DNA from 4 places in the Streptomyces sp. RLA012 genome. Region 1 is predicted to be linked to each of the others. Evidence: riboswitches for the same ligand, from Rfam matches in the RefSeq annotation. Region 1 holds a riboswitch; each other region holds the start of a gene.

The links. Region 1 has a riboswitch for cyclic di-AMP ahead of RV986_RS31455 (transglycosylase family protein). Riboswitches for the same ligand answer to the same signal wherever they lie in the genome.
Region 2: linked by a shared signal. The riboswitch ahead of RV986_RS13835 (M23 family metallopeptidase) and the one ahead of RV986_RS31455 (transglycosylase family protein) in region 1 are both predicted to bind cyclic di-AMP.
Region 3: linked by a shared signal. The riboswitch ahead of RV986_RS27820 (M23 family metallopeptidase) and the one ahead of RV986_RS31455 (transglycosylase family protein) in region 1 are both predicted to bind cyclic di-AMP.
Region 4: linked by a shared signal. The riboswitch ahead of RV986_RS20780 (C40 family peptidase) and the one ahead of RV986_RS31455 (transglycosylase family protein) in region 1 are both predicted to bind cyclic di-AMP.

Annotation. Positions count from the first base shown of each region.
Region 1 is NZ_JBWDPA010000002.1:6,825,496-6,829,699, forward strand. It holds gene RV986_RS31445 (cytochrome P450 family protein) at 1-30, shown strand, start outside; gene RV986_RS31450 (LysM peptidoglycan-binding domain-containing protein) at 208-1,182, shown strand; cyclic di-AMP (ydaO/yuaA leader) riboswitch at 1,365-1,527, shown strand; gene RV986_RS31455 (transglycosylase family protein) at 1,532-2,263, shown strand; gene eno (phosphopyruvate hydratase) at 2,558-3,853, shown strand; gene RV986_RS31465 (FtsB family cell division protein) at 4,033-4,204, shown strand, end outside.
Region 2 is NZ_JBWDPA010000002.1:3,014,752-3,018,955, forward strand. It holds gene RV986_RS13825 (HPr family phosphocarrier protein) at 36-317, shown strand; gene RV986_RS13830 (GntR family transcriptional regulator) at 500-1,195, opposite strand; gene RV986_RS13835 (M23 family metallopeptidase) at 1,385-2,149, opposite strand; cyclic di-AMP (ydaO/yuaA leader) riboswitch at 2,162-2,322, opposite strand; gene RV986_RS13840 (M16 family metallopeptidase) at 2,573-3,961, opposite strand; gene RV986_RS13845 (M16 family metallopeptidase) at 3,958-4,204, opposite strand, start outside.
Region 3 is NZ_JBWDPA010000002.1:6,068,782-6,072,985, reverse strand. It holds gene RV986_RS27825 (aldo/keto reductase) at 1-871, opposite strand, end outside; gene RV986_RS27820 (M23 family metallopeptidase) at 939-1,985, opposite strand; cyclic di-AMP (ydaO/yuaA leader) riboswitch at 1,997-2,154, opposite strand; gene RV986_RS27815 (PP2C family protein-serine/threonine phosphatase) at 2,390-3,637, opposite strand; gene RV986_RS27810 (hypothetical protein) at 3,714-3,893, opposite strand; tRNA gene RV986_RS27805 (tRNA-Met) at 4,107-4,180, opposite strand.
Region 4 is NZ_JBWDPA010000002.1:4,600,271-4,604,474, reverse strand. It holds gene RV986_RS20785 (tellurite resistance/C4-dicarboxylate transporter family protein) at 65-1,039, opposite strand; gene RV986_RS20780 (C40 family peptidase) at 1,136-2,332, opposite strand; cyclic di-AMP (ydaO/yuaA leader) riboswitch at 2,341-2,513, opposite strand; gene RV986_RS20775 (ATP-dependent DNA helicase) at 2,787-4,204, shown strand, end outside.

The DNA.
Region 1 (4,204 bases):
GTGGAGTTCACACCTCCGGTCGGGGCGTAGCGGCGGCCGACGACCATACGCCGACCGGCGGCCCAAGCTGACACTTCCTCAACTCTGTAATCTTCACGTGATCTACGCTGCATCGACTTGTGACAAGTGTTCGGGTGCGGATACGTTCACTCGTCAACGCGACTCGTTCGTCGCGTAGTCAACTGCTGTCACGCGAAAGGTTTCCGCATGCTCTCCGGGAACGGCCGCCATCGTCGCCCCCGTCAGGCTCCGGCCCTCATCGTCGCGGCAGGAGTGACCGGATCCGCCATCGCGATCCCGTTGCTCGGCGCCGCGAGCGCGAACGCCGCCGACGGCACCACCTGGGACCGGGTCGCGGAGTGCGAGAGCGCCGGCCAGTGGAGCGCCGACAGCGGCAACGGGTATTACGGCGGACTGCAGATGACCCAGAAGGACTGGGAGAGGTACGGCGGCCTCATGTATGCGCCGAGTGCCGACGAGGCCAGCCGCTCGCAGCAGATAGCCATCGCCGAGAAGCTCCTCGACGCCAAGGGTCTCGTCGCCTGGCCCACCTGTGGACCGCTCTCCGGACTCAGCAGGAACTCGGGTGAGGTCGCGGTCGACACGGGTGTGGCGAACGACTCCTCCAGTTCGTCCAGTTCCTCCAGTTCCTCCGGTTCGTCGAATTCCACGAAGTCGTCCAGTTCCTCTGATTCCTCTGATTCCTCTGATTCCTCAGATTCCTCTGGTTCGTCCGGTTCGTCGGCGAATGCGACCGAGGGTACGACGAAGGCCGACGGCAGCGGGACGGCGACGACGAAGAGCGGCACCTCGGACAACTCCGGTCAGGGCGGCGACTCTTCGGCCACGACCGAGAGCGCGACGACCGGCGCCGGGCGCCACCGCGGCGGCAGCGCCGACGAGGACACCACCGACGCCACCACCGACAGCGCGCTGGACGGCCGTACCGACGACTCCTCCGACCGGCACACCTCTCGGGGTACCGGCACCGCCCGCGATGTCATCGACGGCTCGTACGTCGTCCGCGCCGGAGACAATCTGTGGACCATCGCCGACGCCCTTGACCTCGAAGGCGGATGGGCCGAGCTGTACGCCGAGAACAAGAAGGCGGTCGGCGTCGACCCGGACCTCATCCGCCCCGGTCAGAGCCTTGCAGTTGGTACTGAATCGGGCGAAAAGTAGGGGCAGTTCGCGTCATGGTTCGCTGGAGAATGTCCGGTTTAGTGCGAGTGAGAGATGGATCTCAAAGACCCTGATCGTCTTTGGAATTCAGCCGATCGGCTGCTTACGGTCAACACCGCTCGCCTCAGCGGGCCCCGACGGTCGCAACGCCGAATCCTGCCAGCGGCCGTACGGGAACAGTCGACGCGTCAGCGCCGTAGGCAGGAGCGGGGGACCCAAGGTAAGTGCCGCGCCCGGTAGTTGACCGGAGCGGCTTGGGGTGAAGCCGTGCGCCCAGAGCGCACGGCCGGGCACTCACCCGCCCGAACCCGACAGCTCACCTCGCAGGCGTCGGTGAGGGGATCTCTCCATGCTGTTTTCCAGCAAGGGCAAGCACCGCCGCCCGAACAAAACCACCCGTGTCGCCACGCTCGCCGGTGTCACCGGTGTCGCCATCGCCGCCCCGCTCATGGCGGCCGGCAACGCCTCCGCCGCCACCGCCTCCCAGTGGGACACCGTCGCCCAGTGCGAGTCCGGCGGCAACTGGTCCATCAACACCGGCAACGGCTACTACGGCGGACTGCAGTTCTCGGCCTCCACCTGGGCCGCGTACGGCGGCACCGCGTACGCCTCCGCCGCCAACCAGGCCTCCAGGTCCGAGCAGATCGCCATCGGCGAGAAGGTCCTCGCCGCGCAGGGCAAGGGCGCCTGGCCGACCTGTGGCACGGGCCTGTCGGGCGCCGCGTACACCGGCGGCACGAGCACCCCGTCGCACTCGTCCTCCTCGAACTCGAACGGCTCCTCGTCGAACGGTTCCTCGTCGAACGGCTCGCCGAGCACCAGTACCACCACCCGCTCGACGGACACCGCGGCCTCCCGTTCGGCGTCGCGTCCGTCCGCCGAGAGGACCGTGCCCACCCCGGCGGGCAAGAAGGTCGAGAAGGGTGACGGCGAGTACAAGGTCGTCAAGGGCGACACCCTCAGCTCGATCGCCGAGAAGAAGAAGGTCAAGGGCGGCTGGCAGCAGCTGTTCAAGCTGAACAAGGACATCATCGACGACGCGGACTTCATCTACCCGGGTCAGCAGCTCCACCTCAGCTGATGATCGGCAGCTTCACCTCAGCTGAATGACAGGTCCCGCATAGAAGGGGTCTCCACACTGGAGACACCGAGGAGGACCACCCCCGTCCCCACGGGCCCCCGCTCCGGTGCGCGTTCCCCCGTACGCACCGGAGCGGGGATTTTTGTTTCCGTTTTTGTTCCGTTCTGGAACAATGTGTACGTTCAGTTCTGCCCAAGAGGTGGGCGACCGGCTGGCCGATCCCCCTCAGGCGGTTAGGCTCATGTCGCGAAGCCATCACAGGTCTCGCGTACCCGCGTCACATCCCAGAAGGAGATGCTCGTGCCGTCCATCGACGTCGTCGTAGCCCGGGAAATCCTGGACTCCCGAGGCAACCCCACGGTCGAGGTCGAGGTCGGCCTCGACGACGGCAGCACTGGTCGTGCCGCCGTCCCGTCCGGCGCCTCCACGGGTGCCTTCGAGGCCATCGAGCTGCGTGACGGTGACCCCAACCGTTACGGCGGCAAGGGTGTCGAGAAGGCCGTCCTCGCCGTCATCGAGCAGATCGGCCCGGAGCTCGTCGGCTACGACGCCACCGAGCAGCGCCTGATCGACCAGGCGATGTTCGACCTGGACGCCACCGACAACAAGGGCTCGCTCGGCGCCAACGCCATCCTCGGCGTCTCGCTCGCCGTCGCGCACGCCGCCTCCGAGGCCAGCGACCTGCCCCTGTTCCGCTACCTCGGCGGTCCGAACGCGCACCTGCTGCCCGTTCCGATGATGAACATCCTGAACGGCGGCTCGCACGCCGACTCCAACGTGGACATCCAGGAGTTCATGATCGCCCCGATCGGCGCGGAGTCCTTCTCCGAGGCGCTGCGCTGGGGCGCCGAGGTCTACCACACCCTCAAGAAGGTGCTGAAGACCAAGGGCCTGTCCACCGGCCTGGGCGACGAGGGCGGTTTCGCGCCGAACCTGGAGTCCAACCGTGCCGCGCTCGACCTCATCGTCGAGGCCATCCAGCAGGCCGGCTACATCCCCGGCGAGCAGATCGCGCTCGCGCTCGACGTCGCCGCGTCCGAGTTCTACAAGGACGGCAAGTACGAGTTCGAGGGCAAGTCCCGCTCGGCCGCCGAGATGACGGAGTACTACGAGGAGCTCGTCTCCGCGTACCCGCTGGTCTCCATCGAGGACCCGCTGTACGAGGACGACTGGGCCGGCTGGAAGGTCATCACCGACCGGATCGGCGACAAGGTCCAGATCGTCGGCGACGACCTCTTCGTCACCAACCCGGAGCGCCTGGCCCGCGGCATCGAGGAGGGCTCCGCGAACGCCCTGCTCGTCAAGGTCAACCAGATCGGCTCGCTGACCGAGACCCTGGACGCCGTCGAGATGGCCCAGCGCAACGGCTTCAAGTGCATGATGTCCCACCGCTCCGGCGAGACCGAGGACGTCACCATCGCCGACCTCGCCGTCGCGGTGAACTGCGGCCAGATCAAGACCGGCGCCCCGGCCCGCTCGGACCGCGTCGCCAAGTACAACCAGCTGCTGCGCATCGAGGAGATCCTCGACGACGCCGCGGTGTACGCGGGGCGTAGCGCCTTCCCGCGGTTTCGCTCTGCGAACCAGTAGGCACAGCGCTCTGCGAACCAGTAGGCACAGCGCTCTGCGAACCAGTAGGCACAGCAAGGGCTGACACCCGCCGAGGGTCAAGCCTTAGCCAGTCGTACGTACGTCCCCGTACTCGGTCCCGTACCGTGTGCGGGGACGTACGCACGTGACGGGCTGGTACCACTGGGGAGGCGGGACTCATGGCCGTGAAGGACAGGGACCGGTTCTCCACCGCGACCAGGCTGCGGCTGCTCGGCGAGCAGACCGCGGCCCGGGTCTACCGCTCACAGACCAAGCGCCAGGCCCGCCGCTCCCGTCTGACCGGCCGGGCCGCGCTGCTCGCTCTCGTACTCTGTTCTCTGATCGTGGCGC
Region 2 (4,204 bases), 3.8 Mb from region 1:
TCTAGACAACCCTGAACACCGAAGGGCAGCATCACATGGCTGAGCGCCGCGTCAACGTCGGCTGGGCCGAGGGCCTCCACGCCCGTCCCGCCTCCATCTTCGTCCGGGCGGCCACGGCCTCCGGTATCCCCGTGACGATCGCCAAGGCGGAGGGCAACCCCGTCAACGCGGCCTCCATGCTGGCGGTCCTCGGCCTGGGCGCCCAGGGCGGCGAGGAGATCGTCCTCGCCTCCGACGCCGAGGGCGCGGACGCCGCGCTCGACCGGCTGGCGAAGCTGGTGGCCGAGGGTCTCGAGGAGCTCCCCGAGACCGTCTGAAGATCCCGCCCGGCGGAGGTCGTCAATTGATCGTGGCGGCGGTCTTCACACCAAAAGACATCGCCCGGCACACATATCGAAGGGCTCGCCTGAAAACATCGGGCGGGCTCTTCGCTTTTTCGAATTGCGGGCAGCAAAAGTAATCCCCCGCGAATTACTCCTCTTTGTATACGGTGCCGGTGTTAATGCCGCAGGCCCGTCATGTTTACGGGATGTTGCGAAGTCCTCACACGCTCCGGGCGGTCTCCCCCGCCGGGAAAGCGCAGCCGGTGCGCGACCGTCGCGCGCTCGGTGTGCAGCGCCGTGACGGCCCGCGCCCGCTCACTGTCGCCGCGCGCCACCGCGTCCACGATCCCGCCGTGCTCCGCCCAGGACTCGGCCGGATTGGCCGGCGCCTCGACCGCGTACATCCAGGCGATCTTGTGCCGCAGCTGGCCCAGCGTGGAGGTCAGCGCGGGGCTTCCGGACGCCTGTGCGAGCGTCTCGTGGAACCAGCCGCCCAGCGAGCGCAGATCCTCGCTGTTCCCCCTCCTGGCCCGCTCCTGACCCAGCCTGACCAGGCCTCGCAGCACCTTGAGGTGGGCCTCGGTACGGCGCTGCGCGGCCCTGGCGGCGCCCAGCGGCTCCAGGAGCATGCGCATCTCCAGCAGGTCCGCGGCCTCCTGCTCGGTGGGCTCCGCGACACAGGCGCCCGCGTGGCGGCGGGTGACGACGAAGCCTTCGGCCTCCAGGGTGCGCAGGGCCTCGCGCACGGGGACGCGCGAGACGCCGTAGCGTCGCGCGAGCAGTTCCTCGGTGAGCCGGCTGCCGCGCTCGTAGACACCCGCGACGATGTCGTCGCGGATCGCCGTGCATACCGAGTGCGCGGGAATGCGCATGACCGGACCTCCGCCTTAATCCCCGCGAAACGCGGTCGATTGACGCTTGTTCACCGACTCTATTGCAGAGAACCGGAATTTCCGATGGCGGGCCGGAATCCATGGATATTTTTTGGACAGACAGCCGTTCGAAACGACGAAGCCCCGGCTCGGGGTGAGCCGGGGCTTCGGAAGTACTGACGCCGGTCGTCAGATGTTCACTCCGTGCGAGCGGAGGTAGCCGACGGGGTCCATGTCGGAGCCGTACTCCGCCGTCGTGCGCGCCTCGAAGTGGAGGTGCGGCCCGGTGGTGTTTCCGGTGGCCCCGGAGAGGCCTATCCGCTGCCCGGGGGTGACCGTCTGCCCCACGGAGACGCCGATGGACGACAGGTGCCCGTACATCGTGTAGGTGCCGTCGTTCATCTTGATGACGATCTGGTTGCCGTAGGCACCGCCCCAGCCGGCCGTGACGACCGTGCCGGAGCCGACGGCGTGCACCGAGGTTCCGGACGCGGCGTGGAAGTCGACACCGGTGTGGCTGCCGGACGACCAGAGGCTGCCGCCGGTCTTGTAGCCGGTGGAGATGTACGAGCCGGTGATCGGCAGGACGAAGGTGTTCAGGCGCTTGCGCTCGGCGGCACGGGCGGCGCGGTCCTTGGCCTCGCGCTCCTTCTTCGCCTCCAGGGCGGCCTGCTTCCGCGCGGCCTCCTCGGCCTGCTTCTTCGCGACGGCCTCGTCGGCGGCCTGCTGCTGGGCGGCGGCCTGCGCGTCGATCTTGGCGGCGACCGAGTCACCGATCGTGACGGCCTGGTTCAGCCCGGTCTGCTCGACGGAGGTGTCCGCGGCGAACGCCGGAGCGGCCAGGGTTCCGATGACACCGGTGGTGGTGAGCGCGGCGACGCCGACGGCGTTCGTGGTGGTGCGCTTCGCGCGGCTCGGACGCCGGTGTTTCCCGGGGCCACAGGTGAACGCCATGGAGAGGTTGATCCTTTCCTTCCCTCTCGCCTACCGGGTTAGCTGACGGGTTCGGAGCAGGAAGGTCTCCTACGGATCCCCTCTCGGGAGGGCGTCCGATTCACCCCAGGGACTGCGTGTGGGTCCCCGGCTCCCCTGGCTCGCGCCGTACGGGGACTCGGCGATGACTGTCCGGTGCCGCGGGCGCGGCGCACTGCCTGGCGAACAGCCGCACCGACGCTAAACGGGGCAACTTTCAATCGACAAACGGATCACGACTTTTGTAGTGCATGCCACAGGGCAGACAGGCAACCTCCCTATCAATACGGACATCTTGGGGCTCAAGTCCGGGCAGACGAGAGCCCGGGCGACTCTGCGGTCACCCGGGCCCCTGGGAGTCGTGCTGTTCTACTCCGCGTTCGGCTGCATGTTCTGTTCCGCGTTCTACTCCGCCGTCACGACGGTCACTTCACCGATTCCGAGAGCCTTGACGGGCTCCTCGATCTGCGCCGCGTCGCCCACCAGGACGGTCACCAGACGGTCCACCGGGAAGGCGCTCACGGCGGCCGCGGTGGCCTCCACGGTGCCGGTCGCGGCGAGCTGCTGGTACAGCGTCGCCTGGTAGTCGTCCGGCAGGTACTGCTCCACCTGGTCCGCGAGCGTTCCCGCGACGGCCGCCGCGGTCTCGAACTTGAGCGGTGCCACACCGACCAGGTTCTGCACGGCGACATCGCGCTCGGCGTCCGTCAGCCCCTCGGCGGCGAGGGTGCGCAGCACCTTCCAGAGGTCGTCGAGCGCCGGGCCGCTGTTCGGGGTGTCCACGGAGCCGCTGATGGCGAGCATCGCGATGCCGGTTCCGTCCGGCGCGGCGCGCAGGACCTGGCCGAACGCCCGCACACCGTAGGTGTAGCCCTTCTCCTCGCGCAGGACACGGTCCAGACGCGAGGTGAGGGTGCCACCGAGGCAGTAGGTGCCGAGCACCTGGGCGGGCCAGACGCGGTCGTGCCGGTCGGCGCCGACGCGGCCGATGAGCAGCTGCGTCTGCACCGCGCCCGGACGGTCCACGATGATCACCCGACCGGTGTCGTCCGCGGTCACCGACGGCACGGGGCGCGGCTCGGCGAACGAGCCGGTCCAGTCGCCGAGGGTCTCCGCGAGCAGCGCGTCGAGGTCGACACCGGTCAGGTCGCCGACGATCACGGCGGTGGCCGTGGCCGGGCGTACATGCCGGTCGTAGAAGGCGCGCACGGCCCCCGAGTCGATCTTCTGGACGGTCTCCTCGGTGCCCTGACGCGGGCGCGACATGCGCGAGGACGCCGGGAACAGCTGCTTGGAGAGCTCCTTGGCGGCGCGACGGGCCGGGTTGGCCGTCTCGTGCGGGATCTCGTCGAGCCGGTTGCGCACCAGCCGCTCGACCTCGCTGTCCGCGAAGGCCGGTGCCCTCAGGGCGTCGGCGAGCAGACCGAGCGCCTTGGGCAGGCGCGAGACGGGCACTTCGAGCGACAGCCGTACGCCGGGGTGGTCGGCGTGCGCGTCGAGGGTGGCGCCGCAGCGCTCCAGCTCGGCGGCGAACTCCTCGGCGGACAGCTTGTCGGTGCCCTCCGAGAAGGCACGCGCCATGATCGTGGCGACGCCGTCGAGGCCCGCGGGCTCGGCCTCCAGCGGCGCGGCGAGCAGCACCTCTACGGCGACGACCTGCTGGCCGGGACGGTGGCAGCGCAGCACGGTCAGGCCGTTGTCCAGTGTGCCGCGCTCGGGTGCGGGGAAGGCCCAGGGCTTGGGCCGGCCCGCCTGGGGCCGCGGGTGGAAGTCCATGGTGGCGAGCTCGGTCACTTCGCCGCCTCCTCGTCCTCTTCGGTGGTCTCGGCAGCGATCGGTTCGTACACCAGCACCGCACGGTTGTCGGGGCGCAGGCGGGACTTGGCGACCTCCTGGACCTCCTCGGCGGTGATGTCGAGGACGCGCTTCACGGCGGTCAGGGCGAGCTGCGGGTCGCCGAACAGAACGGCGTACCTGCACAGTTCGTCGGCGCGGCCCGCGACCGTGCCGAGCCGGTCCAGCCACTCGCGCTCCAAC
Region 3 (4,204 bases), 760 kb from region 1:
GAAGCTGCTCGACCGTCCGTGCCGAGGCGATGGGCGCCGCGACCGTCGGCCGGGCGGCGAGCCAGGCCAGGGCGACCGTGGCGACCTCGGCGTCGTGGGCCCCGGCGACCTCGTCGAGGGCGGCCAGGACGCGGATGCCGCGCTCGGATTCGAGGTGCTTGCCGGCGCCCGCGGCCCGCGCGGAGTCGACCGTCGTACCCGGGCGGTACTTGCCGGTGAGGAAGCCGGACGCGAGCGCGTAGTACGGGACGGCGGCCAGGCCGGTCCGGGAGGCGACCTCCTGGAGCGGGCCCTCGTAGGTGTCGCGCGAGACGAGGTTGTAGTGCGGCTGGAGGGCGACGTAGCGCGCGAGGCCCTCGCGGTCGGAGAACTCCACGGACTCCGCGAGCCGCTCGGCGGAGATGTTGGAGGCGGCGATCTCCCGGACCTTGCCGGCCCGGACCAGCTCGTCGAGCGCGCCGATGATCTCCTCGACCGGCACCGAGGTGTCGTCGAAGTGGGTGTAGTAGAGGTCGATGTAGTCCGTGCCGAGGCGGCGCAGCGAGGCGTCGGCAGCGGCCTTGATGTTCGCCGGGGACAGGCCCTTGTACTCGGGGTGGCTGGCGACCTTGGTCGCCAGGACGACATCGGAGCGGTTGCCGCGCGCGGCGAACCACTTGCCGATGATCGTCTCCGATTCGCCGCCCGAGTTGCCGGGAACCCAGGCCGAGTAGCCGTCGGCGGTGTCGACGAAGTTGCCGCCCCCGGCCGTGTACGCGTCGAGCACGGCGAAGGACTGCGCCTCGTCCGCGGTCCAGCCGAAGACGTTGCCGCCGAGGGCGAGCGGGAAGACCTCCAGGCCGGAGGAACCGAGCTTGCGAAGAGAAGTCATGCCTCAATTCAACACCCGTACCGGACTGACGTATTCCGCACTCAGGCCTGCCGCCGCACCACTGGCGTCAGGGGTTCAGGCCCTTGCTCTGCAGCCACGCCATCGGGTCGATCGCGCTGCCGGCGCCGGGGTGGACCTCCAGGTGCAGGTGCGGCCCGGTCACGTTGCCGGTCGCGCCCACGCGCCCGATGACCTCACCGGTGGCCACCTTCTGCCCCACGCCGACACTGATGGAGGACTGGTGACAGAACCACAGCTCCGTGCCGTCGTCGAGGGTGAGGATCGTGCGGTAGCCGTACGAGCCGGCCCAGCCCGCCTCGGTGACGGTGCCGCTGTGGATCGCCTTGATCAGCGTGCCGGTGGGGGCCGCGAAGTCGAGGCCGGTGTGGTAGCCGGAGGACCACATGGAGCCGGCGTCGCCGAAGCGGGAGGTCAGGGTGTACGAGGAGGTCGGCAGCGTGTAGCTCTTGGCGAGCTCGGCGAGGCGCGCGGCCTCGGCCTTCTGCTTGGCCTCGTCGGCCGCCTTCTGCTTCGCGGCGGCGGCCTTGGCCTTGGCGTCGTCCTGCTGCTGGGCGGCCAGCGCGACCGCCTTCTTCGTGGCGGCGGCCTCGGCGGCGGCCTGGGCCGCGTTGTCGACCTGGTCCTGCTGCGCCTCGGCCTGCTGGATGATGCGGGCGCGCAGCGCCTCGCCCGCGTCCTTGTTGCCCTGCGCGGCGTCGGCAGTCGTCACACCGGCGCTGGTGAGCGGGGTGGCGGAGCCCTTCGGCGTGCTGGAGCCGCCGTCGGAGATCAACGCCTTGGCGGACTGGGTGACCGAGGCCAGGTCGGGCAGCGAGATGGACACCGGGGGCTTGCCGGGCGCCGCGGTGGCCATGCCACCCGCGCCGACGGCGGCTATGACGCCGACGCCCAGAACCGTGGAGCTACGGGCGAGTCCGCCCCCGCGCTGCTTGGAGACGCGGTGCCGGCCGCGGACGGGACGGACGGAATCCGCGGTGGGATTCCACTCCTCCCAGGGGCCCTCGTCCTTGCCGTCCTTGCCGTAGGCGTAGCCAAAAGTCTGAGTGTCGCTCGGCGCGAACGAAGTGGGCTGGGCGGGCCGGTTGGACGCCACGTGGGCGTGCTCCTTTCCTTCCTTCTCGCCTACCGGGTTAGCTGACGGGTTCGGAGCAGGAAGGTCTCCTACGCGCGTCAACCCACGGTGTCTCCACCGTGAAAGACGCTCGATTCACCCCAAGTTGGTGGTTCCCCGGTTCCCTTGCGGGATTCGGCGCGTGCGCACGGAGCCGACTCTTGTGACGGCTGGGACGACCGCGCTGCGTTATCGAACGTTAATAGACTCGGGTACCGGATTCCAAGCCGTTCGTGCTGATCATTAACGACTCTTGGCCAGGACTTACAGGTCACGACCGGCGAAAATCGGGGCGAGTTGGCCGCGCGCCCCCACTTCCGGGTTGCTTGACGGTGCGTCACCTGTTACGCGGAGGGACATCGCCCGATCACCCCTCGTGACAATGATCAAGAAGGCCTCCGTGGCGGGCACGGCCGCCGTACGGCGAGCAGCGCCATGTCGTCCGTCAGGGCGCCGCCCGTGTACCGGCGGACCTCCTCCGCGAGCGTGGTCAGCAGGGCGTCGGGACCCGGGAAGGTCCGGCCGGCCAGGCGCGCGGCCGGGTCGTAGAAGCGCCCGTGCGCGTCGCGCGCCTCGGACAGGCCGTCCGTGTGGAGCAGGAACATGGCACCGTGCGGGAAGTGCGTCTCCTGCGCGCGGTCCGGCCAGGTGCCCAACTCGCCCATCCCGAGCGGCAGTGCGGGGTTCACGGCGGCGAGCGTGTCCAGCGTTCCGTCCGCGTGCAGGAGCAGCGGGGACGGATGGCCGCGGTTGACGATCCGTACGACATCGCCCTCGTGCGGGATCTCCGCGAGGACGGCGGTGGTGAACCCCTCGGAGGCGTCGAGGTCGTCGCGCCGGGTACCCCCGCGGGTCAGCGCCCGCTCCAGCCGCTGTGCGACCGCCTCCAGGGTCGTCTCCTGCTCGGCCGCCTCCCGGAACGCCCCGATGACCACCGCCACGACGGCCACCGCGCCCATGCCCTTCCCGCGTACGTCGCCCACGATCAGCCGTACACCGTGCGGGGAGTCCTGCACCGCGTACAGGTCACCGCCGATGGACGCGCCCGCCTGCGCGGCCTCGTAGCGCGCCGCGACCTCCAGCCCGCCGATGCGTTCGTCGGGTTCCGGCAGTACGGCGCGCTGGGCCGCCTCGGCGATCTGGTGGGCCGAGGCGAGCCGTTCACCGGTGCGGCGCACGAGGATGTTGATGAGCACGGCCAGCGCGGCGACGGTCGCCACCGTGACGGCCTCCGTGATCGCGCCCACCCCGAGGGCGATACCGAGCTTGATATGGACCGCGAGCACCCCGGCGAGCGCCGCGACGCCGGTGAGCAGTGTGCCGCGCAGCGAGAAGAACGGGGCGGCCACGAGGGGCGCGGCCGTGAAGAGGGGGCCGGCGGTGAAGGCCGACGGGGTGTAGTAGTCGTAGACCATCCCTGCGACGATCAGCAGCGCGGGCAGCGCCCGTGCGACGGTCCGCGCGTCCGAGATCCCTCTCCGGTCCGCTCCGCCCGGTCCGGGCGTCGGTTCGTCCCCCGGCCCCGGATCGGGCACGGGGTCGCCGGGCGGCCGTCCACCTGACCGGTCGCTCGGCTCTCCGCGCGCCCCGTCATGCGGCTCGTCGGCCTGCTGCGCACCTCCTCGCTGCCCCACCCGTCCAGGTTTCCCGGAGCGGGGGCGGAGGGCGAATCCGGTGGCCCGACCGAGGGACGCACCGGGGTGGCGCCGATCAGGCGGGACACCTCTCGGTACCGCCGCATCCGTGGTGGTACCCGGCCGGGGCGATGACGGTCCCGCCGTGCGGCAGGAAGTCGCGGCCGCCGTGGCAGGCCCCGAGGAACAACGCGCACGCGGCGAGCAGCAGCGCGAGCGCCGATCCCTGCCGCATCAGCCACCGAAGACGACTCATAGTGATCGGAAGACTACAGAAAGTCGGCTCGGCAGGGAAAACTCGGCAAGGGAAACTCGGCAGGGAAGACTCAGCAGAGGGAACTCGACAGGGAGAGCTCGACGGGAGGCCTCGACGGGAGACTCCGACGGGAGACTTCGACGGGAGACTTCGACGGGAGAGGAAAAACCAAGGGCCGGAACTCGTTTCCGAGTTCCGGCCCTTGGCCTTCAGTAGCGGGGACAGGATTTGAACCTGCGACCTCTGGGTTATGAGCCCAGCGAGCTACCGAGCTGCTCCACCCCGCGTCGTTGAAATCAGTGTACGCCATC
Region 4 (4,204 bases), 2.2 Mb from region 1:
AGGGCCGCGGCTTCCGCGACCACTGTGCCTCCCGTGAGCGCCGTGCCTTCCGCGAGTGCTACGCCTACGCCTCCCGCGGGCGCGTGACGGTTCCGGCCGCCACCACCAGCCACGCCGCCACCGCGATCCACAGCAGCACCTGTCCGAGCCCCTTGAGCCACAGGACGTCGAGGGCGGTCGCGACCGACAGGGCCGCCACCGCCGTCATGCCCATCGGGAACACGGTCGCCCAGCGCCGCACGTCGTGGCGCAGGCGAGGCCGCAGCAGTTCCGCGACGGCCAGGACGACGTAGAAGCCCAGCGCGAGCGCGAGCAGGCCGCCGCTCACGCCGTGCAGCACGCGGTTGTCGTCGTCGTTCCACAGGTACGGGTTCGCCCGGTGTGCGCCGATCAGCTCCGCCCCGGCCAGCGCCGAGATGGCCAGCGCACCGCCGGCGATCCAGTGGTCCCCGGCCCCCACAGCGACCTCGCGATAGTCGAAGTACAGCAGCGCCACCACATACAGCACGATCCCCAGCCAGAACAGCACCAGCGCGGCGTGCGCCAGCCAGTCCGCGCGTACCGCCGGGGCGAGCGCGGCGGCCAGCACCGCGAGCCCCTCCGTGGCCACACACCCGAGGAACACCGCTCCGGGCGTACGAGGCCGCAGACGCCGTACGACCAGGAGGAGCAGCCCGGGCCAGAGCACGGCCGACAGGGCGAGCAGGGCCTCGGCCGGTACCTCCCAGCCGAGCGCGACCAGCCGGGTGCCGAGCACGGTGGTCGCCGCGACCGCGGTGAGCGCGGCGGGCGTGCCGGCCTCCGTGACCCACCGCTCCCGCTCGCGCAGCAGCCGTACGACGAAGTCCGCGGCGAGCCCGAGCCAGCCGAGGGCCGTCAGGGCCAGCGCGATCCGGGAGAGCGTCTCGTGGCCGGTCAGCCGCAGCCCGACCGAGATGATGCCGGTGGCCAGCACGGCGGCTCCGGCGCCGGGCGAACACTCCGCCCACCCGGTGCGCAGTCGGGCCGACCAGATGCGGGGCGGGGAGGTGGCTGGCATGGGCCCGATGCTAGGGACCTTCGAGCGGGTTGCCCGCGGGGCACGCGCGCGTGGAGCTCGATCAGCCCTCACGCGCGCGTGCCCGGCGCCGTAGCGCTACGCCGGACGCACCACGCTGTGGATGATCGACTCGCCGCCGTAGAAGATCGACTCCTCGCGGACGTACGCACCCGGCTTGGGCGCGTGGATCATCATGCCGTTGCCGATGTACAGGCCGACGTGGCTGATGTCGTCGTAGAAGAAGACGAGGTCACCGGGCCTGATGTCGGAGAGAGGGACGGTGCTGCCCGCTTTGACCTGGTCATAGGTGGTGCGCGGGAGGCTGACGCCCGCGGCCTTCCAGGCGGCCTGGGTGAGGCCGGAGCAGTCGTACGAGCCCGGCCCGGTCGCGCCCCACACGTACGGCTTGCCGATCTGGGTGCGGGCGAAGGCGATGGCCTTGTCGGCCTTGACGGTGTAGGAGGCGTCGGTGGCCGAGGTGCCGGTGGTCCCGGTGGTGCCGGTGGTCCCCGTGGTTCCGGAGGTGCTTGTGGTGCCGGAGCCCGTCTGCTGCTGGGCCGCCGCCTCCTGGGCCTTCTTCTCCGCCGCGGCCTGTTGCTGCGCCAGCTCCGCCGCCTTGCGGTCGGCCGCCTCCCGCTTCTTCTGCTCGATCGCCGCGAGCCGCGCCTTCTCCTCGGCGGTCAGCTTGGAGAGCAGGTCGCGCGCCTCCGCCAGCTTGCGCTGCACGTCGGCCTTGGACGTCTTCAGCGCGCTCTGCGTCGTGGTGAGCGTCTGCAGGCTCTCGGAGGCCTCCGCGCGCTTCTTCGTGGTGGCGGCCTGCTCGGTGACGTAGTCGTCGACGGCCGCCTTCTGGCGGGTGGTCAGACGGTCCATCAGCTGGGTCTGGTCGAAGTAGTCCTGCGGATTGTCGGCCAGCAGGAAGCTCGCGGTGTCGGGGGCGGCGGCACCGGTGCGGTACTGGGCCGCGGCGAACGAACCCAGCTCCTCACGCGCGGTGTTCAGCTTCTCGGTGCGCTGGGCCACGTCGTCGAGGAGGGAGTCGACCCGCTTGCGCTGCTGCGCGGTCTTCTCCCGGGTCGCGTTGTACTTGTCGGTCGCCGTCTCGGCCTGGTGGTAGAGGTCGTCGACCTTCTTCTCGACCTCTTCGACGCTCGGCTTGGAATCGGCCGAGGGCGCGGCGTTCGCCGTCTGGGAGAGCAGGGCCACGGAGGTGAGGGCCGCCGTGGCGAGGGCAGGGGTCCGTATACCCGCTATGCGCGTACCCATAGGACTCCACTTGCGATGCGACGCCAAGAGAGGCGACTCCTTCCGTCCTCCGCCTACCGAGTTAGCTGTCGGGTTCGGGCGGGTGCTTCCGGAAGGTTTGCCCTACGGTCCTTGCCCCGTGGGACAATTGGACCGATTCACCCCAAAGTCGGTTGGGTCCCCGGCTCCGGCTGCCTCGTGGGCGTACCGGACTCGGCGGAGACCGCACGGCCCGACGACGTTCGCCGGTTGCTGTCGAGCGGTCTGCCGGGCACGCTAGCCAACTCATAAGTGTTCTGTGAAGTTTGATGTGCGATATGCCCGATACATTTTCGTGACCTTGATGTTGGGTGCCGCTGGTCGTGGCTGACCGTAAGGGAATGGATCTAGGCGGTGACGGCGGGGTGCGGAGGGGGAGGGACGGCCCGCGGCCACGGAAAAACCGGTCGGGTTTCCAGGGTGGCCGCGGGTTGTCAGTGGGGCGGCCTAAACTCGGAGAGCGATGAGCAGCCTCTTTGACGACAGCTTCCTGGCGGACCTCCAGCCCTCCGGGGCCCACGAGGAAGAGCCCCCGCCGCCGCCCGAGGACGGGGCGCCGGAGCCGCTTCCGGACGACTTGTTCGGCGGCCGTTTCGACGTGCCCGCGAGCCGGGACGCGTACTACCGCGACGGCGCGCCCCGCCCCGCCGTGGACCCGGCGGCCCTGCTGGACGGGCTGAACGAGAACCAGCGTGCGGCCGTGGTGCACTCCGGCTCCCCCCTGCTCATCGTGGCCGGCGCCGGCTCCGGCAAGACCCGGGTGCTCACGCACCGGATCGCGCATCTGCTGGGCGAGCGCCAGGTCCACCCCGGCCAGATCCTCGCGATCACCTTCACGAACAAGGCCGCGGGCGAGATGAAGGAGCGCGTCGAGCACCTCGTCGGCCCGCGCGCCCACGCGATGTGGGTGATGACCTTCCACAGCGCGTGTGTGCGGATCCTGCGCCGGGAGAGCAAGCAGCTCGGCTTCACGTCGTCCTTCTCGATCTACGACGCCGCCGACAGCAAGCGTCTGATGGCGCTCGTCTGCCGTGATCTGGACCTCGATCCGAAGCGCTTCCCGCCGAAGTCCTTCAGCGCCAAGATCTCGAACCTGAAGAACGAGCTGATCGACGAGGAGGACTTCGCCGCCCAGGCCGCCGACGGTTTCGAGAAGACCCTCGCCCAGGCCTACGCGATGTACCAGTCGCGGCTGCGTGAGGCCAACGCGCTCGACTTCGACGACCTGATCATGACCACGGTCAACCTGCTGCGCGCCTTCCCGGACGTCGCCGAGCACTACCGCCGCCGCTTCCGCCACGTCCTGGTCGACGAGTACCAGGACACGAACCACGCGCAGTACGCCCTGGTCAGGGAGCTCGTCGGCCCGGCCGCCGCCGACGACCGGCCCGAGGACGTGCCGTCCGCCGCGGGCGACCTCGGCCCCGCCGAGCTGTGCGTCGTGGGCGACGCCGACCAGTCGATCTACGCCTTCCGCGGCGCGACCATCCGCAACATCCTCCAGTTCGAGGAGGACTACCCGGACGCGACGACGATCCTCCTCGAACAGAACTACCGCTCGACCCAGACGATCCTGTCCGCCGCCAACGCGGTCATCGAGCGCAACGAATCCCGCCGCCCCAAGAACCTGTGGACCAACGCGGGCGCCGGTTCGAACATCACCGGGTATGTCGCCGACACCGAGCACGACGAGGCCCAGTTCGTCGCCGACGAGATAGACCGTCTCACCGACGCGGGCGAGGCCAAGGCGGGCGACGTCGCCGTCTTCTACCGTACGAACGCCCAGTCCCGTGTCTTCGAAGAAGTCTTCATCCGTGTCGGCCTGCCCTACAAGGTCGTCGGCGGCGTCCGCTTCTACGAGCGCAAGGAGGTCCGGGACGT